3 regions of the Roseateles sp. DAIF2 genome follow, and region 2 is predicted to be linked to each of the others. Evidence: riboswitches for the same ligand, from Rfam matches in the RefSeq annotation. Region 2 holds a riboswitch; each other region holds the start of a gene.

Region 1 (7,844 bases), 500 kb from region 2:
CGGGCTGCTGGAATCCTTCGCGATGGGCAGCACCTATCAGGGCGATGCCGCGCCCGGCCTGGTCACGACCAGCCGGCCCGCGCGCCTGTACTCGCTGTCCGATATCGCCGGCTGCAGCAGCGCCGCCTTCGCCCAGCTGTTCGAGGAGCAGTACCCCGACTTCAAGGGGCTGGTGCCGCGCTATCCCTATTGGCCGCTGCAGGCGCGCGCCAGCCAGCCGGCGCTCAACTACCGCTTCGCCGATGGCGGCAGCCTGGAGAACCTGGGTGTCAACGCGATGCTGGCGCGCGGCGTGCCGCGCCTGATCGTATTCGTCAACACCGACGAGGGCATCAGCCGCGACCCGGCCCGGCGCGACGTGATCCTCTCCGACGACATCCCGCCGCTGTTCGGCCTGCAGCCCTTCGCGGCCGGCGTCGGCTATGTGCCCTATGGCCCGAACCAGCCCGGCGAGGGCGCGGCGCGGCTGTACCGCCACAACCAGGTCTTCGAGACCAGCGCCTTCGCCGAGCTGCAGCAGAAGCTGCTGGCCGCCAAGAACGCCGGCGGCGCGCTGATGGTGCGCCAGGTCCTGAAGGTGCTGCCCAACAGCTGGTTCGACGTGCCGGCGCAGGAATCGGTCGAACTGCTGTGGGTCTACAACGACAACGTCTCCAGCTGGTGGCAGCAGCTGCCCTTCGAGACGCGCGCCTGGCTGGACATCGAGAGCGTCGACGATTTCCCGCTCTACGACACCGTTACCCAGCTCTACCTGACGCCCATCATGGTCAACGCGCTGGCGCATCTGGCCTGCTGGAACCTCGCCTCGCCCTCGACCCTGGGCAATGAGGGCGGCCTCAGCAATGGGCAGGTGGTGCAGCGCATGTTCCGCTGACTAGCCCCGCCGCCCGCGCGCCCCGTCCAGCAGCGACTGCAGCGCCGCCAGCAGCACCTCGGTGGCCTCGTCGGCATCGAGCAGGCCCGAGCTGACGAAGGCGCCGTTGACCAGCACCGCCAGCTGGGCGGCCAGACGGTCCGGCTGGCGCACGCCCTCGAGCCGGCGGGCGATGTCCTGCAGACGGCCGCGCAGCGCCAGCATGTGGCGCTGCGCCACCCGGCGCGCCGGATGGTCCTGCTCGGCGAACTCGGCCGCGACATTGATCTGCGGGCAGCCGCGGTAGTTGGCGCGGGCCAGGCGCGCGCCGATCCAGCGCAGATGGGCGGCCAGCTCGCCGGCGGGATCCTCCGCATGAGCCTCGGCCACGCTGTCCCACAGCGCCCAGAACTCCTGGTCCTCGCGCTCCAGGAAGGCGACGATCAGATCGTCCTTGGTCGGGAAGTAGCGGTACAGGCTGGTCTTGGCGATCACCGCCTCCTGCACCACCAGATCCACCCCGACCGCGCGCACGCCGCGCTCGTAGAACAGCCGGGAGGCGGTGTCGAGGATGCGCTCGCGCAGCTCGGCGGCCGGCTCGGCCGCGGCCTTGCCCGCCGCCGCTCGCTTCACTGGCGCGGGGCGGGACGCCGCAGACGGCGATGCAGCGGACGGAAGCGAGGAAGGCGATCGAAGAACGGTTTTGCTGACCATGCTTGACATGCTACAGACCTGTCTGTAATCTTTAAAGAACAGACAGGTCTGTATCATTCATAGGAGATCTCGATGACCCAGCACGCTTTCACCGCCCAGCCACCCGCCTCGGCCCCGATCGCCGTCTATGGCGCCACCGGTCATACCGGCCGTTTCGTCGTCCGGGAGGCGCTTCGCCAGGGCCTTCCGGTGGTGGCGGTCGGCCGCGATGCCGCGCGGCTCGAGCAGGGCCTGCCGCCCGAGGTCGAGCGGCGCGTCGCCGCGCTGGACGACCCGGAAGGCCTGGCGCGGGCCTTCGCCGGCTGTGCGGTGGTGATCAACTGCGCCGGCCCCTTCCTCGACACCGCGGTGCCGGTGGCGCGCGCCGCGCTGCGGGCAGGCAGCCATTACCTCGACGTAACCGCGGAACAGGCCAGCGCCCAGGCCCTGTTCGCCGATTTCGACGCGGCGGCGCGCGCCGCCGGCCGGGTCGTGACGCCGGCGGCGGGCTTCTACGGCGGCCTGGCCGATCTGTTGGCCAGTGCCCTGGCCGCGGCCGGCGCGCCGGCGCAGGCGATCGACGAGATCACCGTGGCGATCGGGCTCGATCGCTGGTGGCCCACCAGTGGCACCCGCGTGACCGGCGAGCGCAACAAGGTGCCGCGCCTCGTGCTGCGCGACGGCGCATTGGCGCCGCTGCTGCCGCAGACCGAGGCGCGGGACTGGTCCTTCGCCGCGCCGTTGGGCCGCATGGACATGGTCGAGCTGCCCTTCAGCGAGATCATCACGCTGGCCCGGCATCTGCAGGCGCGCAGCATCCGCTCGCTGCTGAACCGCTCGGCACTGGAAGACATCCGCGACAGCACCACGCCGCCGCCCGCGGCGGTCGATGCCAGCGGGCGCTCGGCCCAGCGCTTCGAACTGGTGCTGCGGCTGCGGATGACGGACGGCAGCATCCGCGAGGCCGGCGTGCGCGGCCAGGATATCTACGCGGTGACCGCGCCGATCGTGGTCGAGGCCGCCCGGCAGCTGCACGCGGCCGGCCATCAACCGAGCGGTGCGCTGGCGCTGGCCCAGGCGGTGCCACCCGCGGCGCTGCTGGCCGCGTTGCATCGTGGCCACGCGCTGGAGCTGTTCGGCGACGCCCTGCCCGGCTGAGCGGCTCCGCTCGCTATCATTCCCGCGTTGGTGCTCGCAACGGCCGTCCGGCCCGCGCAGTTCAACGGGAATCAGCGGGGCCGCGCAGCGGCCCAAGCTGAGCTGCCCCCGCAACGGTAAGCGGAAGGCGGGTGAAGCTACTGCGGATTCGGCCGCGACGCCCGCGCCCCTGTTGAGACCCACTGGGTGCCGCGGCGCCTGGGAAGGGAACAGCGGTCCCACTTCCGCCAGCCCGGATACCGGCCAACAAGCGGCGGCGCCCCTGGCGCCTCCATATCGCATGCGGCCGCGGGGAAGCGGCGGACATGCAGTCCCGGCAGTTGCCATTCAGTCCCCCTCCCACCATGTTGTATCCACATCCGTCCTGCCCGTCCGGTATGCCGCGCCGCGCCCTCGCCGTCGCCGCCTTCCTCTCCCTCGCCCCGCTCGCCGCCAGCGCGCAGCAACACCTGGCCCCGGTCGTCGTGACCGGCACGCGCGAGGCCCAGCCGCTGAGCGCCAGCGTGGCCGACGTGGTGCTGATCGACCGCGAGGCGTTGCGCGACGGCGGCCTGAGCTCGGTCGAGGAGGCACTGCGCCGCCATGCCGGCCTGCAGCTGGCACGCAACGGCGGCCCGGGCCAGAACGCCGGCTACTTCCTGCGCGGCACCGGCACCAGCAGCACCGTGGTGCTGATCGACGGCGTGCGCGTCGGCTCCGCCACCCTGGGCCAGGCCAACTTCGAGAACATGAGCCTGGCACAGATCGAGCGCATCGAGGTGCTGCGCGGCCCGGCCTCCAGCCTCTACGGCGCCGACGCGGTCGGCGGCGTGATCCACATCATCACCCGTCGCGGCGAGGCGGGCGCCACGCCCCATCTGGGCGCACGCCTGGCCATCGGTGGCGAGCGCTCGCGCGAGGGCCATCTGGAGGCGAGCGGCATGCTGGGCGGCTTCGACTATGCCGCCAGCGTCGCGCGCGAAAGCAGCCGCGGCATCTCGGCGATCCGCCAGAGCGGCGACCTGTTCGGCAACTTCAACCCGGACCGCGATGGCTTCAAGCGCGACAGCGCCCAGCTGCGCCTGGGCTTCACGCCGCTCGCGGGCCATCGCCTGGGCCTCTCGGCCAGCCAGAACAAGCTGAACGCGCAGTTCGACGGCAGCGAGTACGGCCCGCCGCCCGACTTCAAGCAGGATGCCTCGCCGGATTTCCGCAACCATCTGAAGGCGCGGCTGCTCGCGCTCGACTACCGCGGCCGCATCTCCGAACAATGGACCACCAGCCTGCAGCTCGCCAAGGGCAAGGACGAGCTGGTCAGCGGCGCGAATCTGCTCAGCAGCTACGAGACCGAGCGCGAACAGCTGACCTGGCAGAACGCGCTGCGCTTCGCCCCCGGCCAGCAGCTGGTGCTGGCCTATGAGCAGCTGCGCGAGCAGGTGGCCGGCAATGTGATCACGGGCGCACCGACGCGCCGCAACAAGGCCGTGATCGCCGGCTACGCCGGGCAGTTCGGCGCCGGCGACGCGATCGGCCTGGAGGCCAGCCTGCGCCGCGACGACAACTCGGCCTATGGCGACACCAACACCGGCAATATCGGCGCCAGCTATGCGCTGAGCCCGCAGCTGAAGCTGCGCGCGCTGGCCGGCAAGACCTTCCGCGCGCCGACCTTCAACGACCTCTACTACCCCGGCTACGGCGTCGCCACCCTGCACCCCGAGGAGGGCCGCAGCGCCGAGCTGGGCCTGGCCTGGAGCGCCGGCGATGCAAGCGCGGGCCTGACCGTCTACCGCAACAGCACGCGCAACCTGATCGTCTACAGCCCCGACAACACCGGCAAGATCTGCCCGCCCGGCCAGTCCGGCTGCCCCGCGAACCTGGCCCGCGCGACCCTGAAGGGCGCGACCCTGAGCGCCACCCAGCGCTGGGGCGGCTTGAACCTGCGCGCGACCTTGGACTTCCTCGACGCCAAGGATGACCGCACCGGTGACCGCGTGACGCGCCGCGCCGCGCACCAGGAAAGCCTGTCGGCCGACTACGAGGCCGGCGCCTGGAACGCCGGCGCCTCGCTGACCGGCGTCGGCGCACGGCCGGACGGCAATGTCAGGCTGGGCGCCTACGCGGTGCTGGACCTGCGCGCCAGCTGGCGCTTCCTGCCGCAATGGCGCCTGGAGGCCAAGCTGCTGAACGCCGCCGACCGCCGCATCGAGCCGGTGCGCGACTACCAGGACCTGGGTCGCCAGGCCTGGATCGGCCTGCGCTTCGACAACCAGGGCTTCTGAGCGCCCGCGGCGGCCTCGTGCCGGACGTCACGATGACTTGGCCGGACGCATACCGTCGGGCCACCTCCCGTTCGGTCCTGTCGATGCGGCCCTGCCGCTCGCGGGCGAGCGAGGCCTCGCCGCATTGAGTTTCGGTGGCGAGCAGCGCCCGCTTCAGGCCGGCCACCCGCTGCGGGTTACCGCCCCTGGACTTCGACGATCTGCGCCTAGATGTCCGCCTCGTTTCGCGGCGCAGGTCTGTCGTGCCTCGGCGTCCGTCACGCCGCGTCTGGATCAAGACCGTCAACCCGCCTTGAGGATGTCGCCTGCCTCCAGTTCTCCGTGATACCTCTTGTTTGGGTACACGATGGAAAACTCGTTCTGCTCGAGGTAGAGATCTCTGCTCTCGAGCATCGCAAGACGCGCAAGTAGGTGGGTTGGCACGCTGCTGGCTTCCTCCATCTCCAAGCTTCACGTTGGGCCGCTTCTTCTCATACGTCTGCTTTGTCTCGCCAGCCGTCGGGTAGCGTTCCTTAACGTGCCCCGGCACCCGGGAAACGTAGCTGTCGAACTTCTGCATTGCAGCGAGCAGAGAAGCAAGCTCTGGGGCCGAGTTCATCTGCTTGACAAGCTCTCAGTACCGGGGCGGCGAGTGCAGCGCCGCATCGGCCGCAATTTCGCCTTTCGTCTGGAACCGAAACCGAAGCACGGCCAGCAACACGTACTCAGCCGCCCAGAAGGGATTGAGCATGAAGGCTGAGTGCATTCAGTGCAGGTGCGCGTACCGTGCCAACAGGCAGTACCCAAGGGCTCGCTCCATATATATGAAGGCGTCTGCGATGCACCCAGCACCGCGGTGTCGTGCACCGTAGAGGAGACCAACGCGTGGCCCCTCGATACGTCCTCGATGGGAGTGGATCCCTCAGTCCTGGGGCAGCGCCCTTGCCCTCAGGCTCGGGCAGCGACTGCTGGATGGCTTCTTCGTCATATTCGCTGAAATCTAGCGAGCAGCGCCCTGCGCGCCCCTGGCGAGAATCGCGCGCAGCATCGGCTCCGAATAGAGCTCGCCGCTGGCCTCGCTGCTGTCCATCATGGCGCGCCACAGCGGCAACGGTGCGATCGCGAAGCCGTGGAAGCGCTTGAATCCACAGGCGTAGAAGCCGCGATAGACCGTCAGGTCGTCCTTGAGTTGCTCGCATTCCTTGAGCAGCTTCTGCGCATACTGGTCGCGCGCTTCTGCGCTGAAGATGCCGGTCGCCTGCAAGGCATCCAGCATGATCGCCTCGGCGCCGCCTTCGTGGATCCACGAGTCGTTCTCGCCGATGCCGCCGCGCGCCAGATTGACCTGCCACACATGCGCCATCTCGTGCGCGACCAGGCTCGCGAAGTAGCTGCGCTTCTTCGGATGGTCATAGACGAGCCCGCCCCCTTGCAGGCGATAGGCGATGCCGCCGCCGGCCACGCCACCTTTGATATTGAAGCTGCTCGGCCCGCCGTCGAAGCCGACCACGGCGACCGAGATCAGCGGGGTCGCGGACAGCTTGCGTTGAAACGCCTGCTCATAGAACCGCGACACCTTCGCCGTGGTCTCTTCGAGCACTTCGCGCAGCCAGGCCGGCGCCTTCGGATCGATGATGACGTCGACATTGCCCATGCGAACCGGTTCCTGCGGCCCGAAGTAGGCATAGCCCGCCAGATCGCCGCCGGGTTTGATCGGCGCGATCACCGTCTCGCCGCTCAAGCCCTTCAATCGCAGTGCGACGTCCATCGTCCGCTTGCGTCCGCCCTGCGACAGCGCGCCATGCAGGAAACCGAGATAGAAGTCCCACCCGCCGTCGGAGAAGCGGTCGATCGGCGCGTAGTGCCCCACGTCGAAGCCGTCGTAGGCGCTGATCTCGACGCTCAGCCGGGTCAGGGGCTCGGCGCTGCGGATGCTTTCCCTGTCCTTGTCTGCGACCAGCGTCGCGCCCGGCGTCAGCGGGCGCCACGCCATCTTGCGGTACGGTCCGATCTGCGCGCCCAGGTCGATCGCCGTGACGGGTTCGGCGAACAGGTAGTCGGCGCGCCATTTGTCGGCGGCGACATGGGTCAGCGTCAGCTTGGTACGCAGGGGGGGCGGTGCGGCGGCGTGAACGGTACCGATGAGCGCCGCGAGCAGCAGCCCTGCGAACGCCGAGATCGATGAGAAGAAGCGCATGTTGACGAGGCCTTTGCAGCTTAGGGCGGCCATCGTAGCCGAGCCTCGCGTGCCAGGTCTTGTCAGCAGCGATCCTGCCGCTGTTCAGCGATAGCGCCGCTCCAGCTCGTCCCAGCCCGGCTTGCCGACCAGGCGCTGCCGCTCCGCGAAGGGCGCGACCAGGGCCGGATCCTCGGCCAGGCGGCCCTGCTCGCGCAGGGTGCCCAGCGCCTTCTGCATGCCGGCCAGCGCGCCCTGCAGCGCCGCATTGGCATACAGCACCAGGCCGTAGCCCAGGCCGGCCAGCTCGCCGGCGTCGACGATCGGCGTCTTGCCGCCGATCACCATATTGATCAGCTGCGGCGTGCCCAGGCGCTGCGGCAGCGCGCGGATCTGCTCGGCGCTGGTGACGGCCTCGACGAAGAGCAGGTCCGCACCGGCCTCGGCGAAGCGCTGGGCGCGCTCCACCGCGGCCTCGAAGCCCTGGGTCGCGCAGGCATCGGTGCGCGCCATGATCAGCATCTCGGGGTCAAGTCTTGCGTCCACCGCCGCCTTGATCTTGCCGACCGCCTCCTCGGTGGAGATCACCTCCTTGCCGTTGAAATGCCCGCAGCGCTTGGGCGCCACCTGGTCCTCCAGCTGGATGCAGTCGGCGCCGGCGCGCTCCAGCACCCGCACCGCGTGGCGCACGTTCAGCGCATTGCCGAAGCCGGTGTCGGCGTCGACC
Region 2 (7,844 bases):
GCTCGCTGTATGTCAACGACTTCAGCCGCTTCGGCAAGACCTACCAGGTGATCGTGCAGGCCGACGCGCCCTTCCGCGCCCATGCCGACGACATCACCGACCTGAAGACCCGCAACGGCCGCGGCGAGATGGTGCCGCTGGGCGCGCTGATGGAGGTCAAGCCCACCTTCGGCCCGACCCGCGTGACCCGCTACAACGGCTACCCCAGCGCCGACATCAACGGTGCGCCCAACCCGGGCTTCTCCAGCGGCCAGGCCGAGGCCGAGATGGAAAAGCTGCTGAAGAGCTCGCTGCCGCGCGGCATGGCCTACGAGTGGACCGAGCTGACCTACCAGGACCGCCTGACCCGCGAGGTCCCGTTGCCCGGCCTGGACATCAAGGTGCCCACCCTGGCCGCGGTGCTGATGCTGTCGGTGATCTTCGTGGTGCTGGTGCTGGCCGCGCAGTACGAGAGCTGGAGCCTGCCGCTGGCGATCGTGATGATCGTGCCGACCAGCGTCTTCGCCGCCCTGTTCGGCGTCTGGATCTCGCATTTCCCGCCCTTCGGCCAGGCCGGCGACCTGAACCTGTTCACCCAGGTCGCCCTGGTCGTGCTGGTGGGCCTGGCCTGCAAGAACGCGATCCTGATCGTCGAGTTCGCCAAGGAGCTGGAGGAGCGCGGCGAGGCGCTGCATGACGCGATCATCCACGCCTGCCGCCTGCGCCTGCGCCCGATCCTGATGACCTCGATCGCCTTCTGCGCCGGCGTGATCCCGCTGATCCTCGGCACCGGTGCCGGCAGCGAGATGCGCCGCGCGATGGGCATCGCGGTGTTCTCCGGCATGGTCGGCGTCACGCTGTTCGGCATCTTCCTGACCCCGGTGTTCTACGCGCTGATGCGCAAGAGCACCGAGGGCAAGCGCGCCCGCGCCGCCGAACTCAAGCGCGAGATCGACGCCTCCGCCCATCCCTTCCATCCCGGCATCGACGATGCAGGTCCGCTGCCCGGCAAGGAGGGCGCATGATGAAAACTACAAAAACCCTGCTCTCCCTGCTGAGCCTGGCGGCGCTGGCCGCCTGCTCCAGCGGCCCCGAGCTCAAGCGCTACGAGCCCGCGCTGGCGGCCGAGTTCGCCAACAAGCCGCTTGATGCCGCCTCCAGCGGCGAACCGGTGGCGCAGTTCTGGCGCGGCTTCAATGACGCGCAGCTGGACGCGCTGATCGACAAGGCCCTGGCGGCCAACACCGATCTGCGTATCGCCGCGGCCAATCTGCAGGAGGCCCGCGCGCTGGCGCGCTTCGCCGACGCGCAGCAGCTGCCCACCGTCGGCGTCAGCGCCGGCGCGGCGCGCATCCGCGCGCAGAACGACCAGGGCCAGGCGCAGACGCGGCGCGCCTATTCGGCCGGCTTCGACGTGGCCTGGGAGGCCGACCTGTTCGGCCGCCTTTCCGGCGAGCAGCGCGCAAGCGCGGCCGGCGTGCTGGCCGGCGAGGCCGGGCTGCGCGCGGCGCGCCTGAGCGTCGCGGCCGAGGTGGCGCGCTCCTACTTCGAGCTGCGCGGCCTGCAGGAACAGTTGCGCGTCGCGCGTGCCTCGCTGGAAACCCAGCAGGCCGCGCTGAAGCTGGTGCTGGGCCGCCAGGAGGCCGGCCGCGGCACCGCCTTCGACAGCGAGCGCGCCCGCTCGCTGGTGCAGTCCACCGCGGCCAGCGTGCCGGCGCTGGAGGCGGCGCTGCTGCGCAACCGCTACCGCCTGGCGGTGCTGAGCGGCCAGGCACCCACCGCGCTGGACCGCGAGCTGGCCGAGGTGCGGCCGCTGCCGGGCCTGAAGGCGGTGGCGCTGGAGCAGATCGGCACGCCGCAGGACCTGCTGCGCCGCCGCCCCGACGTGCAGGCGGCCGAGCAGGCCGCCGCCGCGGCGGCCGCACGCGCCGGCGTGGCGCGCGCGGACCTGTTCCCGCGCATCACCCTGGGCGGCACCCTGGGCCAGAACGCCTCCAGCCTGGGCCGGCTGGACGATGGCGCGGCCTATGCCTACAACCTGGGCGCGCAGCTGGTCTGGAACCTGCTGGACTTCGGCCGCATCAAGGCCCGCATCGCCGCCGCCGATGCGCGCAGCGAGGCCGCCCTGCTCGGCTACGAGCGCACGGTGCTGAACGCGCTGGAGGAGACCGAGGGCGCGCTGGTCGGCTACACCCACAGCCAGCGGCAGGCACAGGCCCTGTTCGAGGCCGCCGTCTCGGCCGAGAAGGCCGCGGCGATCGCGCGCGAACGCTTCGGTGTCGGCGTCAGCGACTTCCTCGCGGTGCTGGATGCCGAGCGCGAGCTGCTCTCGGCGCGCGACCGCCTGGCGCAGTCGCAGACCGCGGCCGCCACCTCGCTGGTCGGCGTCTACAAGGCGCTGGCCGGCGGCTGGGGAGGCTGATCCGGCTCAGGCCCGCCGCGCCCTGGTGCCGGCGGGCCACCCTTGCCCCAGATCCCAGAACAGGCCGGCCATGATGCGCAGGCCCTCGGCCAGCGTGTGGACCGGCAGATGTTCGTCCGGCGCATGCTGGCTGCAGGTCGGCACCGAATGCGGCACCCACACCGTGGGCAGGCCCAGCACCTCGGCAAAGCAGTCGTTGGGCAGCGAACCGCCCAGGTTCGGCAGCAGCACCGGCGCCACGCCGGTGCTCTCGCGCAGCGAGGCCTGCGCCCAGCGCACCCAGGGGCTGTCCGGGTCCAGCCGGGTCGCGTTCATGATCTCGGCCCCGGCCTGGCGCTGCTGCACCCGCTCGAAGCCCTGGGCATCCAGATGCGCGCGCAGCGCCGGCAGGAAGCTCGCCGGATCGCGGCCGACGACGAAGCGGATCTGCATGTTCGCCAGCGCGCGCGGCGGGATCGCATTGACCGGCTTGTCCGGGTTGCCGCATTTGAAGGCCAGCACCTCGATGCTGTTCCAGCCGAATACCCGCTCGGCCGGTGTCAGTCCCGGTTCGCCCCAGTCGAGGTCGATCCGCGGACCACCCGGCTCGCCGGGCTGAACCTCGGCCAATGCCGCGCGCACGGCCGCAGGCATCGGCGGCGGCCGCAGCGCCTCGACCCGGATCACGCCGCGCGCGTCGACGATGCTGTGGATCGCCGCGGCCAGCATGACGCCGGGATTGGCCAGCAGGCCGCCCCAGTTGCCCGAGTGATGCGCGCCCTCGCGCAAGTCCAGCTCCAGGTCGAAATTCAGCACGCCGCGCGAGCCGAGGAACAGGGTCGGGTGTTGCTGGGCCAGCCGCGGGCCGTCCGAGGCGATGAACACATCGGCCGCCAGCCGCTCCCGCTGGCGCTCGCATTGCGCCTTCAGGCCCGGCGAGCCGACCTCCTCGCCCATCTCGAACAGGAACTTGGCGTTGAAGCCCAGGCGCTGCCCGCCGCGCGCCGCCAGCACCTGGGCCAGGGCCTGCAGGTTCAGGCTGTGCTGGCCCTTGTTGTCGGCCACGCCGCGGCCGTACCAGCGCTCGTCCTTGGCCTCCAGCACCCAGGGCGAGGCGGCCTTTTTCCACTTGCCCTCGTCGCCCGGCACCACATCGCCATGGCCGTAGCTCAGCAGAGTCGGCAGGGCCGGGTCCTCGATGCGCTCGGCGAACAGCATCGGCGGCGCGCCGGCGACCGGGTTGTCCCAGAGCTCGCAGGCGAAGCCCATCGCGCGCAGCTCCGGGATCAGCTCGGCCTCCAGATAGCGCAGCAGCTCGGGCGCGCGCTCGCGCTGTTGGCTCTCGGTCGGGATGGCGACGCGGCGCGCGAGCGTGCGCTGCAGCGCGGCCAGGTCGGTCTGGGCGAGGAGTTGGCGGCGGTCCATCACTCCATGCTAGGGCCTGTTGGCGCTACGGCAATAGGTCGCGAAAGCCCGACACAGGGGCGAATCTAGGCGCGGCGCGCCGCCCGCACTGACGTGCGGGCCAGCGCGGCAACAACGAGTGGCCCCTGTGTCGGGCTTTCCCGAAGGGTTGTGCGCAGAGAGGCCGCATGCGTTGTTGCAAAGCCTCGCCGGGTCCCGAACCCGGCTGCGGTTTGCGCCTAGCCTGCGGCCTCTCTGCGCACAACGCGACCCATTGCCGTAGCGCCAACAGGCCCTGGCGATAATCGCGCCCATGATTCGACTCTTTGTCGGCCTGGGCAACCCGGGCCCCGAATACGAGGACACGCGCCACAACGCCGGCTTCTGGTGGGTGGACGCGCTGGCCCGCCGCCTCGGCGGCTCCCTGCAGGTGGACCGCAGCTATCACGGCCTGGTCGCGCGCATCAACAACGCGCCCGGCGCCGCCGGCCCGATCTGGCTGCTGCAGCCGATGACCTATATGAACCTCAGCGGCAAGTCGGTCGCGGCGCTGGCGCGCTTCTTCAAGATCGCGCCGGAGGAGATCCTGGCCATCCACGACGAGCTGGACATCGACCCCGGCGAGATGAAGTTCAAGCAGGGCGGCGGCAACGGCGGCCACAACGGGCTGAAGGACATGCAGGCCCAGCTCGGCTCGCCGAACTTCTGGCGCCTGCGGCTGGGCATCGGCCATCCCGGCGTCAAGGCCGAGGTGGCGGCCTATGTGCTGCGCAAGCCGCCGCAGGCCGAGCGCGAGAAGATCGAGGACTGCGTCGCCAAGTCGCTGGAGGCCGTCGATCTGATGCTGAAAGGCGAGATGGATCGCGCGATGATGAAGATCCACGCCAAGCCGCCGCGGCCCAAGCCGCCAAAGCCGCCCAAGCCTGCTGCAAACGCCGAAGCCGCACCGGAATCCACGCCGCCGCCTACATCGCCATCGTCATCATGAACCCGCTGTCGCCGCTCGCCTGCCGCCTGATCGCCATCGCGCTGATGGCCGGCGGCGCGATGGCAGTGGCGATGGCGCAGACCGAGCGGCGCAGCACCCAGGTCTGGCGCTGCGGTCCCGAGGGCCGCGAGCTGCGCGATGCGCCCTGCCCCGAGTCCGGCGCCGGAACCCCGGGCCAGCAGCGCATCGACTACGACCAGCCGAGCAGCGCCCAGAGCGCCGAGGCCAGGCGCATCGCCGCGCGCGAGGCGAAACTGGCCCGCGAGCTGGAGCGGGACCGCCAGCGCCTGGAGGCGCAGCAGGCCAGGCAGCAGCAGGCGATCGGCATCCATGGCCGCGGCAAGCAGTCGCCTCCACCCGATGCCGCCCAGGGCGCGGCCAGCGCGCCACCCAAGCCGCTCAAGACCAAGAAGCCCAAGACCCACAAGCCCAAGCCGCCGCAGACCAACGCCAACACGTCCGGCTAGAATCCCGCGCTGTTGGTGCTCGTGCGGGTCTCTCGGATCCGCGCAGTTAAACGGGAATCAGGAGGGAATGCTCCCACGGAGCGGACCTAACCTGAGCTGTCCCCGCAACGGTAAGTGGACAGGCGGCATGGCCCTCGCGGCAAGCCGTCTCAACGCCTGCACAAGAAATCCACTGGCGCTCGTCAAACAGCAGCGCTGGGAAGGAAGCAGGGGTTGTCGCCTCCACCAGCCCGGATACCGGCCAACAGGTGATGCACCGGACGCAGGCGAGGCCCCTCAAAAAAGCGCGCCCTAGGTCCGGTATGTCGTTTCACAGGAGCCTGCGGGGAAGCTGGCGTCCTGGACAGACACAATACCTAGGTCCATTTCTCGATGAAGTCCCCCGCCCGGCGCTGCCCTGCTGCACGCCCGTCTCGCGCTGCGCTGCGCCTCGCCCCGATCGGCCTCGCCCTGCTGGCCTCCTCCATTGCCCAGGCGCAGAACAAGCAGAATCGTCTTGATCCCGTCGTCGTCACCGCCAGCCGCAGTCCGCAGCTGCTCAGCCAGGTGCTGGCCGACACCACGGTGATCACCCGCGAAGACATCGAGCGCCAGGCCTTCGGCGGCATCGCCGATCTGCTGCGCAGCCAGGCCTGCTTTGAAATGGTGCGCAACGGCAATATCGGCGCCAGCACCAGCCTGTTCGTGCGCGGCGCCGAAACCCGTCACACGATGGTCCTGATCGACGGCGTGCCCTATGACTCGCAGCGCACCGATGGCGCGTCCTGGCAATCCCTCCCTCTGGCCCAGATCGAACGCATCGAGATCGTGCGCGGTGCAGCCAGCGCCGTGCACGGCTCCGACGCCATCGGCGGCGTGGTGCAGATCTTCACGCGCAAGGGCGAAGGTGCACCCCAGCTGGAACTGGGTATCGGTGGTGGAAACCTCGGCCTGGCCAAGTTCGATGCCAGCCTCAGCGGGATGAGCGGCATCTTCGACTACGCCGTCTCGGCGGCCAGGGAGCGCAGCACCGGCTTCAACTCGCGCCCGGTCACCGGTACTCCCGACCTGCGCTATCAGCCCGACATCGATGGCTACAGCAGCCGCAGCGTCAGCATTCGCGTCGGCGCCCAGCTCAATCGCCAGCATCGGGTGGAGCTGTCCGGCCTCAACAGCCATGTCGAAGGCCAGTACGACGCCAGCGCTCGTCCCACGGTGGATGACCGCAACCTGAATGCCGCACGCGCCCTGCGCGGCAGCTGGTCAGCGCAATGGAGCCCGGACTTCAGCACCAATGTCAGTATCGGCGAGTCCACTGACAAGTACGAGACCCAACCCAACCCCTACCTCACCGAAACCCGCACCCGCAGCACCGCATTCAACGGCAGCTACAAGCTCGGCGGAGGGCAGCTCAACGGCGCCCTGGAGCGCCGCGAGGACAAGCTGGAAAACACCAGCGTGTTGAACGGCAAGGCTGACCGCCATCAGGACGCGGTGGGGTTGGGCTATCTCTGGGCGTCCGGCCCGCTCTCGCTGCAAGTCCACGGTCGCCATGATCGCGACAGTGAATTCGGCAGCAGCAACAACGGCACCATCGCGGCCGGCTACCAGCTGACCCCGCAATGGCGCTTGCTGTCCTCCTATGGCACGGCCTTCAAGGCCCCGTCGCTCTATCAGCGCTTCAGCGAGTACGGCAAGCCCGACCTGAAACCCGAGCAAGGCAGGAACGCGGAAGTCGGTCTGCATTTCACGCAGGGCGTCCATGGCGCCAGCCTCACGGCCTATCGCAATCTGATCGACGATCTGATCGTGTTCGGCGCCCCCGGCCCCTGCAAGGGCAGCTCCGGCTGCTACGAGAACGTCGGCCAGGCGCGCTTGCAAGGCCTGAGCCTGAGGGGCAACACCGTGCTGGCTTCGGTGCGACTGTCAGGCTCGCTGGATCTGCAATCCCCCAAGGACGTGACCGAGCGCGTAGGCTACAAGAACTACGGAAGAATCCTGGCCCGCCGCAGCAAGACCCATGGCACGCTGCGCGCCGAGACCGACCTGGCCGGCTGGGCTTTGGGCGCTCAGCTGTGGGCAAGCGGTCAGCGAACAGACAGCTTCAGAACCGGCGCCAGACTGGGCGGCTACGCCACGATGGATCTGGACGCGCAGTACAGCATCAATCCTGAACTGCGCCTGCAGCTCAAGCTAGAGAACGCTTTCGACCGCAAGTACGAGACAGCACTTGGCTACGCCAACGCCCCGTTCCAGTTCTTCGTCGGCCTGCGCTACACCCCGAAGCTCTGAGCCATGGCCGACGCCTCGCACCACCTGATCGTCGGCGGCCAGCGCAGCGGCAAGTCGCGTGAGGCCGAGCGCCTGGCGCTGGCCTGGCAGCGCGCGGGCGGCGCGGTCACGGTGGTGGCGACGGCGCTGGCCTTCGATGCGGAGATGCGCGAGCGCATCGCGCGGCACCGGGCCGACCGGCCCGCGGGCTTCGCCACCGTCGAGGCGCCGCTGGCGCTGACGGCGGCGCTGCTGCGCGAGGCCGCCGTGCCGGGCCAGTTGCTGCTGGTCGACTGCCTCACGCTGTGGCTGACCAACTGGCTGATGCCGATGGAAGAAGGTGCGCCCGACCTGG
Region 3 (7,844 bases), 2.2 Mb from region 2:
TCCAGCTCCTCATCCACCAGCAGGTTCAGCGCAAAGGCAAAGCTGCCCGGCACCAGCTGCTCCGACAGCACCACCGGCAGGAACATCGCACCTCGGACCTGAGGCTTGTAGCGCGGCATCCGTGGCCTCCTCTGACTCGGCCTCGATTGCAGCGCCCGGCGCCTGACCGCGCTATTCGGAGACTCCCGCACCGGGGAGATTTTTTACAGCCTCAACGTCACAGCTCAGCGGGCGGCGAAGCCGTCCGCTGGAGCGAAGGGTTGAACGTCATCCGGACCAGCGCCTCGAGTTCGTGCACATGGAGAGAGCGGGCCAGGCCCTCCCCACCTGCCGTGGCACAACTGGCGCACCATTGAGCGCGCCCTAACGCGAACTCCAACATCGATTTCCCGAGTTGCGGAGATGCAGCCTGTGAGTGCGCTGCTTGGAGTGCCACTGCCGCGTAATCGCAATCGCGAAACCAGCCAATTCGATCGGATTCACCTGCCAATCGAGCGAGCAGCGGCGGCAGCAAAGCCAAGTCATCCAATTGCGCTATGTCTCGCACCAAGGCATCAGCAGCCGCGGTGCTTCCCTCTGCCGCCTGCACTGCCTTGCGATATTCGAGCAACTCGTCCATGACGTTCAACGTGAAAGTGAGCGGACGCCGAAGGCGGTCCGCTCCAATGGCAGGTTAACCATCATTGCAGCCACAACAGTGCGATGGTGCCAAGAAAGGCAAGGCCGATGACGAGCATGCCAGCCCACCAAATCCGTCTGTCGCGAGCGGCACAAGGAAGACAGGCTCGCGCTTGAGTAGCTGGACCAGGCCCTCCAGCCACGCGGATATCAACGGATTGCATGGGGCCAAGTTCGACACCACAGCGAATGCAACTCCAAGATGTCTGAACGCGCGTGGCCTTCCGATGAATGCGCCGATCCAAGAGGTAGAGAATCGCGGCGACAAGGACGAGAGCAACGGCGGCCCAGTGCTTGGCTTCCATGATGGTTAACGTGATATGGGGAGACACCAACTGCTGCATAACATCGGAGCTGTCCGCATAACAAAGCCACGCCGATATCTCGCAAGCCCATGATTCATCTGTAATTTCTCCCCGGATGAAGCCTTGGCGAGGGTACTAAAAAATCCGACAAAAGCGGCAAGTGTTACAACCGACAGCACGCACGCGCGAAGAACGCTGAGGTCCCCCTCGCGGCTCAGCCCGCGCCATCCTCCGCCCCCTCCCCCGGCCCCTGGTGAAACACCAGCTCCGCCACCGGCCGGCCGCCGACCAGGTGCTCGGTGATGATGCGGTCCAGGTTCTCGCCCTGGGCGTCGTAGTACCAGGTGCCGTCGGGCTGCACGCACATCACCGGCCCGCCCTTGCAGGCCGCAAAACAGCTGACCCGGCTGCGCTTGACGCGCAGCGGCCCCTCCTGGATGCCGGCCGCCTTGAACTTCTCGCCCAGGCTGTCGAACACCGCCTGCGCCTGGCCGTCCTGCGTGCAGCGCGGCCCGGTGCAGACCAGCAGATGGCGGCGATAGGCCTGGATGCTGGGCTTGCTGACGGCAGGGCTGGATGGCGGCGACTTGTCGTCGTTCATTGATTTATTGACTTCTTCGGTCTCGAAATTCGTTGCTGTTGCTGCTTGCGCAAACGCCGCACGCCCAGCACCAGGCCAGCGCTGGTCAACCCCAGGCCCAGCAGGCTCAGCGCGATCACCACGCCATCGCGCGCCAGCGGCAGGCCAACTAACGGCGGCAGGTCCCAGCGGTGCAGCGCGTTGAACAGCCAGCGGTTCCAGCGCCCCGCCTCGTCCAGGCGCAGCACCACCCGGGCCGTGCGCGGGTCGAGATAGTAGACCAGGCCACCGGTGCTCGGTTCGTCGAAGGCCACCCGGTAGACCGGGAAGCTGCGGCGCTGGTGGCGCAGCGCGTAGTAATGCAGGTCCGGCTCATGCAGCCACCCGGCCGCCACGATCGTCGCCTGCGGCTGCAAGCTCTGGGCCGCGGCGCGCAGGCGTGCATCGTCCAGCCCCGCCGGCAAGACCTGGCCCTGTGGGTCGATCAGCGCCGTGCCGGTGGGCGTCGTGGCCAGCCAGAAATGCGTGCCCTGGAAGCGCTGCGCGGCCAGCTCGCCGGTGCCGGCCGGCAGCTGGGGCGGCATCCGCAGCGCGGCCGGCTCCAGCGCGCCGCCGCGCCAGCGCTGCTGCTCGCCGGCTGCCGGACCGTCGCCACCGGGCCAGCCCCAGGGATCCATCGACAGCCAGCCGCTGAAGATCCAGGCCGCCAGCACCAGGCCGCCGCCCAGGCCCAGCAGGTGATGCCAGCGCTGCCAGGGCTCGCGGTAGGGGCTGACGCTGCCGCTGGCATAGCGACGCCGCAAGCGCAGCCGCTGCACGCCCAGCACCAGGCCCAGCGCGCACAGGCCCAGCGCGATGCCGCTGCTCCACAGCACCACCTCGCGCCACAGCTTGCCGTCGATGCGCAGCGGCGTGAAATAGAGCCAATGCGTCACCGAGCCCAGCCAGTTCCAGCCGCGCTCCCAGCGCCGCGTGTCCAACACCAGCTCGCCGCTGCGCTGCGCGATATAGAGCTCCAGCCCGTCCTCCGCGTCCAGCGCCACCCGGTACAGCGGCCGCTGGGCGTTGAAGCGGCTGTAGACGCTCCACTGGTCCGGCCCGTCCAGCAGCTCGACCCAGCGCACCGCCAGCGGCCGCCCGGCCAGACTCTGGCCATAGGCGGCGGCCAGGCTGGCGGCTTGCAGCGCATCCAGCGGCACACGCGGCCTGCCGTCCAGAGCGTCCACCGCGTGCCAGGTCTTGCCGGCCTGAAACAGCCAGACCGGCCGGCCGAGCTGCTGCTGCAGGCGCAGCGCCTCCGGCGCGCCCGATCGGCCCAGCGCCGCCCAGGCCGCGCCCGCATCGACCGCCGGCGCGGCCAGTGGCATGGCGGTGGCGGTGGCCCCGGCCGTCAGCGCCCGTTCGCGCTCCTCGGCGCGCAGCTCCGGCCGCGCGACGAACAGCATCACCAGGCCCGACAGCAGCCAGACCAGCACCAGCAGGCCCAGCGCGATGCCGAGCCAGCGGTGCAGCAGATGGAAGCAGCGCCACATGGATCGCCCCTTCAGTCGAAGCGGTGGTCCAGCACCAGCTGCGCGCTGCGCGGCGCGCCCAGCAACACCTGGGTGGCCGTGTAGCTGCTGCTGGCGTAGAGCTTGTCGCCCAGATTGCGCAGATGCAGGCGCAGCACGCTGCGATCGCTCAGGCGTTTGCCCAGACTCGCATCCCAGACCGTGTAGCCGGACAGGCGCTGCATGTTCGCGGTGCTGGTGTAGCGCTGCCCGACATGGCGCAGACCGCCGCCGATGTCGTAGCCATGCCCCTGGTAGCCCAGCCACAGCCCGGCCTGACGCTCCGGCGCATTCGGTGCGCAATTCCCGGCCAGCGAGCCGCCTTGGGCATTGAACAGGCGCTCATAGCGCGCGCGCAGCAGCGCGGCATTGGCATCCAGGCGCCAACCCGGCGCCGGGCTCCAGGCCGCGGCCAGCTCGACACCGCGCGAGCGCAGGCTGCCGCCCTGCACGCTTTCACGCGGGCGCAGCGGATCTGGCGTCAGGATATGGTCCTTGTCGATCTGGAACAGCGCCGCGCTCCATTCCAGCCGGCCGGCGGCGCGCTTGTAGCCGAGTTCGAACTGGCGACCCTCGGTCAGGCGCAGCGCGGTATTGGCCTTGCTGAGCGTCGCGATCGTGCCGACCGGGTCGGTGCCGCTGCTGAGCTGGGCGTAGATGCTCTGCATCGCGTCGGGCTGGAACAACGCCCCCAAACGCCAGCTGGTCGGGCTGAAGCGCGCACCCCAGCCGTCAGGCCGCGGCGACAGGATGTCACGCTGCAGCCGCGTGCGGTCATGCCGCAGCCCGGCGCTGAGATGCCAGTCCGGTGTCGGCTGCCAGTCGGTCTCGAGGAACAGGGCCTGCTGGCGCGTCTCGGAGCGGTTGCGCGGCAGCATCGGCGCGGCGGCGATGTAGCGGCCGGGATCGAAGCCCTGCAGCGGCACCTGGGTGACGGTGTCGTACTCGTACAGATCGTTGGCATGCTGGAAGCGCAGCCACATCTGCTCCAGCCCGCTGGTCCATTGCCAGCCGCCGGCGCGGCCGCGCAGTTCGGCGCGCAGGCCCGACTGGCGCAGCCGGTGCTCGATGCCCAGATAGCCCTGGCGCTCGATCGAGCGGCCATCGGCGCTGGCACCGTACTCCTCCAGATTGCGCCAGCGTCGGTCGGCCAGGAAGCGGTAGGCCACCACGCGGGCATCCAGCCCCTCGGCCAGGCGCCAGTCCAGCCGCGCGCGGGCACGCTCCTGGTCCATGCGCCACAACGCGTCCTCGACGTTGTAGTTCTCGCGCCGTAGCTCGCGCCAGAGGCTGCCGTCCGGCTTCAGCGGCGTGCCGAAATAGGCGGTCGGGCGCTCGCGATGCACGTCCAGGCTCAGGTCCAGGCGCAGGTCCGGCGTGGCTTCCCAGCGCCAGGTGCTCATCAGCTTGCCGTTGCGGTAGTCGCCGCGCTCGATATGGCCATCGCCGCCCTTGGCCAGCAGGTCCAGGCGCAGCGCGCTGCGCTCGCTCAGGGGGCGCGCCAGGCCCAGGCCCAGGCGGTAGTCGCCCCGGCTGCCCAGGCCCGCACTCAGTTCGCTCACAGCCTCGCGGCCCGGCACCTTGCGCACCAGGTTGATCAGGCCGCCGATCGCGCCGTCGCCGTACAGCACCGAGGCCGGGCCGCGCAGGATCTCGACGCGCTCATAGCCCCAGCCGTCCGAGGGGACGGACTGGGTGCCGGAGGCGGTGGCCATGCGCAGCCCATCCTCGGCCAGCGCCACCGAGTCGTTGCCGCTGAAGCCGCGGCTGGCGAAGGTGCTGCCCGAACCGGGCGAGCCCAGCGCGCTGACACCGGTGGCACGCCCCAGCAGGTCGGCGATCGTGGCCTCGCCGCGCGCGCGCAGGCGCTCGACGTCGAGCACCTCGATGCTGGCGGCGGTTTCGAGCGCGCTGAGGTCCAGGCGCGAGGCGGTGGACTGCGAGGCCAGCAGGCCGTCCGCCGGCTTTGAGGCCTGGCCGGACACGCGCACCGGCTGCAACTGCTGCTGGGCCAGGGCCGGCGCGGCGGCCAGCGCGGCCAGCATCAGCAACGCGGCATGCGGCAAGGGGCGCAGGCACGGACCTGCCTGGAACGGACGGGGATTCTTGGAGCTGTGATGCATCGGTGGACTCGGGATCGACCACGGGGCCGCAGGCCCGGGACGCAGACGCGCCGGGCCGATGCGCGCACGCCGATCGGTCAGCAAGAGAGGACGAGGGAAGAGGAACGAGAACTCAGGCCACGGACGGCAGAGGATCGGGACTCATGAAGCTGGTCTGTCTGGGCCAAGGCCCGCTGTCGCGCCCGGCCTGCCTCCCCGCAGACCCGCGCCTCATGACGCAGCGATCCCGAACAAGCCACGGGACCGCGCATCGCCTTGTTGGCCGGTATCCGGGCTGACGACGACTCGCCGGCCCTTCCCAGACGCGCAAAGGCATCCAGTGGGCGGAGGAAGCGAGGTGGAAACACGGCCGCGGCGCACGGCCGGGGAAAGCACGGCGCCGGGTCGGATTCCGGTCGTTTGACCGTTGCGGGGGCAGCTCAGGCAAGGATCGGGCCGTTCTTCTGGCCTGTCCCCCTCCTGATTCCCGTTTAACTGCAGGATGGCAATCATCCCGCGAGCACCAACGGCGCGAATCCTAAACGATTCGCGGTCAAGACCTGCCCCTGGGGCCGGCGGCGGCGTAGCATCGGGCGGTCGGCACCCGCAGGGAGACCCCCATCATGCTGGACCTGGAACAGCTGCTGCGCTATTGGGCGATCGGTCAATGGCAGGCCAATGTGCTGATGCTGATGCACCTGGGCGGCGCGATGGTGCTGGGCCTGATCCTCGGCTACGAGCGCGCCTACCATGGCCGCGCCGCCGGCATGCGCACCTATGCGCTGGTCTGCATGGCCTCCTGCGCGGTGACGGTGCTGGTGGCCTTCCCGCAGCATTGGTTCGGCGGGCTGGCCGGCGCTCTGCCCCCGCCCTTCACCGACCCGACCCGCGTGATCCAGGGCGTGCTGACCGGCATCGGCTTTCTCTGTGCCGGCGTGATCATGCGCGAGGGCATGAACATCAGCGGCCTGACCACCGCCGCCTCGCTGTGGGCCGCCGCGGCGCTGGGCATCGTGGTCGGCATGGGCTTTTACTTCGCGGCCATCGCGCTGACCCTGCTCTGCGCCAGCCTGATGATGTGGGGCGCCAAGCTGGAGGCGCGCCTGCCCTCGCATCCGGCGATCTCGGTGCTGCTGCGCGGCGAGCCGGCACGGCGCTTCGAGCAGGCCGAGCTGGCCGCCTTCGCCGAGCAGATCGGCTACCGCTTCGCGCCCGGCTCGCTGAGCATCGAATGCGTCGGCGGCCGCGAGGAATGGCGCTTCGTCTGCACCGCAATGCGCAACTACAAGGGCCAGACCCTGACGCGCTTCTCCAGCCATATCGGCGAGCTGCCCGGCGTCGCCGAATACAGGGTCACGCACGCGCGCAACTGAGCTCCTGGTGTATCCCGCGCGAGCGGGAGTAGACGTCGAAACCGCTGCTTCCCCGTCCTACCAAGATTGATAGGTGCCGCACGAGCGCGCCTTTCGTATCGTCCGCGGACCTTACGGGAGGCATATGAATATCACCGCGATCGCACATGCGGAAATGGGTCAGCAGCTGCTGGCCGAGCTGGCGGCCTACCGCTACCGCGTCTTCGTCGAAACCCTGGGCTGGACCCTGAACTGCGCGCCGCAGCGCGAGCTGGATCAGTTCGATCATGCCGACGCCCACTACGTGCTGCTGCGCGACCGCGAGGGCCGTCTTTCGGGCTGCGCGCGCCTGCTGCCGACGACGCGGCCCTACCTGCTCAGCGAGGTGTTCCCGATGCTGGCCCCCGGCGGCCTGCCGTCCGATGCGGCGGTCTGGGAGCTGTCGCGCTTCGTCACGCTCAGCCCCGATAGCGAAGCCCAAGCGACGGGCGGCAACCCGGCGCTGCGCCAGTTCTCATCCGACCAGGCCATCGCGCTGCTGCAGGCCGCGATCGACCATGCCAGCGCCCAGGGCGTGAGCCGCCTGGTCACGGTTTCGCCGGTCGGCGTCGAGCGGCTGCTGACGATGGCCGGCTTCAGCGCCGGCCGTCTGGCGCCGCCGCAGACCGTCGGCGGCCGGCGCCTGTTCGCCTGCCAGATCGAGTGCCGGCCGCGCCAGGTGCAGGTCCAGCCGGCACAGGCCGCGGTCGCGGCCTGATCGCCCGCCTCTTCATCCGCCACCGCCATGGATGTCGCCGCCCCTCTGATCGCCACCATGCCCGCCGAGCCGGACCCGGCGCTCCCGGCCCGGCCGGCAGGCACCTCGTGGAGCTTTGCCGACGCGCTGCGCCGCAATGCCTTCGAGCAGCCCGATGCCCTGGTCTACCGCTTCTGGCAGACCGAGGACGATGCCGATGAACAGCTGAGCCACGCGCAGCTGGCCGACTGGGTCGGCCGCTATGCGGCGGCGCTGCGCCAATGCGGCGGGCCGATCCCGCCGCGCCTGGTGCTGGTGCTGCCGCAGGGCCGCCAGTTCGTCGCCGCCTTCTTCGCCTGCATGGCGGCCGGGGTGGTCGCGGTGCCGACCTTCCCGCCGCGCAACCCGCTGCAGGCCGAGCGCCTGCGCCTGGTGCTCAAGGAACTGGACAACGCGCTGGTGCTGGCGCGCCGCGGCAGCCTGGACGGCGAGTTGGCCGCGCTGCGCCGCGACCCGGAACTGGCGCGCACCGGCTGGCTGG

What was found. Region 2 has a riboswitch for cobalamin ahead of G8A07_RS22580 (TonB-dependent receptor domain-containing protein). Riboswitches for the same ligand answer to the same signal wherever they lie in the genome.
Region 1: it holds a riboswitch for cobalamin, as region 2 does, so the genes downstream of both, G8A07_RS20235 (TonB-dependent receptor domain-containing protein) here and G8A07_RS22580 (TonB-dependent receptor domain-containing protein) in region 2, are expected to answer to the same signal.
Region 3: it holds a riboswitch for cobalamin, as region 2 does, so the genes downstream of both, G8A07_RS12260 (TonB-dependent siderophore receptor) here and G8A07_RS22580 (TonB-dependent receptor domain-containing protein) in region 2, are expected to answer to the same signal.

Annotation. Positions count from the first base shown of each region.
Region 1 is NZ_CP049919.1:4,388,731-4,396,574, forward strand. It holds gene G8A07_RS20220 (hypothetical protein) at 1-874, shown strand, start outside; gene G8A07_RS20225 (TetR/AcrR family transcriptional regulator) at 875-1,486, opposite strand; gene G8A07_RS20230 (NAD(P)H-binding protein) at 1,640-2,704, shown strand; cobalamin riboswitch at 2,716-2,967, shown strand; gene G8A07_RS20235 (TonB-dependent receptor domain-containing protein) at 3,049-4,962, shown strand; partial or broken gene G8A07_RS28300 (DUF1090 family protein) at 5,024-5,248, opposite strand; gene G8A07_RS20240 (hypothetical protein) at 5,245-5,403, opposite strand; gene G8A07_RS20245 (hypothetical protein) at 5,942-7,171, opposite strand; gene G8A07_RS20250 (oxaloacetate decarboxylase) at 7,223-7,844, opposite strand, start outside.
Region 2 is NZ_CP049919.1:4,891,539-4,899,382, forward strand. It holds gene G8A07_RS22555 (efflux RND transporter permease subunit) at 1-1,004, shown strand, start outside; gene G8A07_RS22560 (efflux transporter outer membrane subunit) at 1,004-2,401, shown strand; gene G8A07_RS22565 (M20 family metallopeptidase) at 2,408-3,805, opposite strand; gene pth (aminoacyl-tRNA hydrolase) at 4,098-4,772, shown strand; gene G8A07_RS22575 (hypothetical protein) at 4,769-5,239, shown strand; cobalamin riboswitch at 5,236-5,500, shown strand; gene G8A07_RS22580 (TonB-dependent receptor domain-containing protein) at 5,612-7,510, shown strand; gene cobU (bifunctional adenosylcobinamide kinase/adenosylcobinamide-phosphate guanylyltransferase) at 7,514-7,844, shown strand, end outside.
Region 3 is NZ_CP049919.1:2,656,398-2,664,241, reverse strand. It holds gene G8A07_RS12280 (IS1182 family transposase) at 1-119, opposite strand, end outside; gene G8A07_RS12275 (hypothetical protein) at 218-619, opposite strand; gene G8A07_RS12270 (ferredoxin) at 1,198-1,584, opposite strand; gene G8A07_RS12265 (PepSY domain-containing protein) at 1,581-3,095, opposite strand; gene G8A07_RS12260 (TonB-dependent siderophore receptor) at 3,107-5,236, opposite strand; cobalamin riboswitch at 5,479-5,758, opposite strand; gene G8A07_RS12255 (MgtC/SapB family protein) at 5,839-6,588, shown strand; gene G8A07_RS12250 (acyl-homoserine-lactone synthase) at 6,713-7,324, shown strand; gene G8A07_RS12245 (AMP-binding protein) at 7,352-7,844, shown strand, end outside.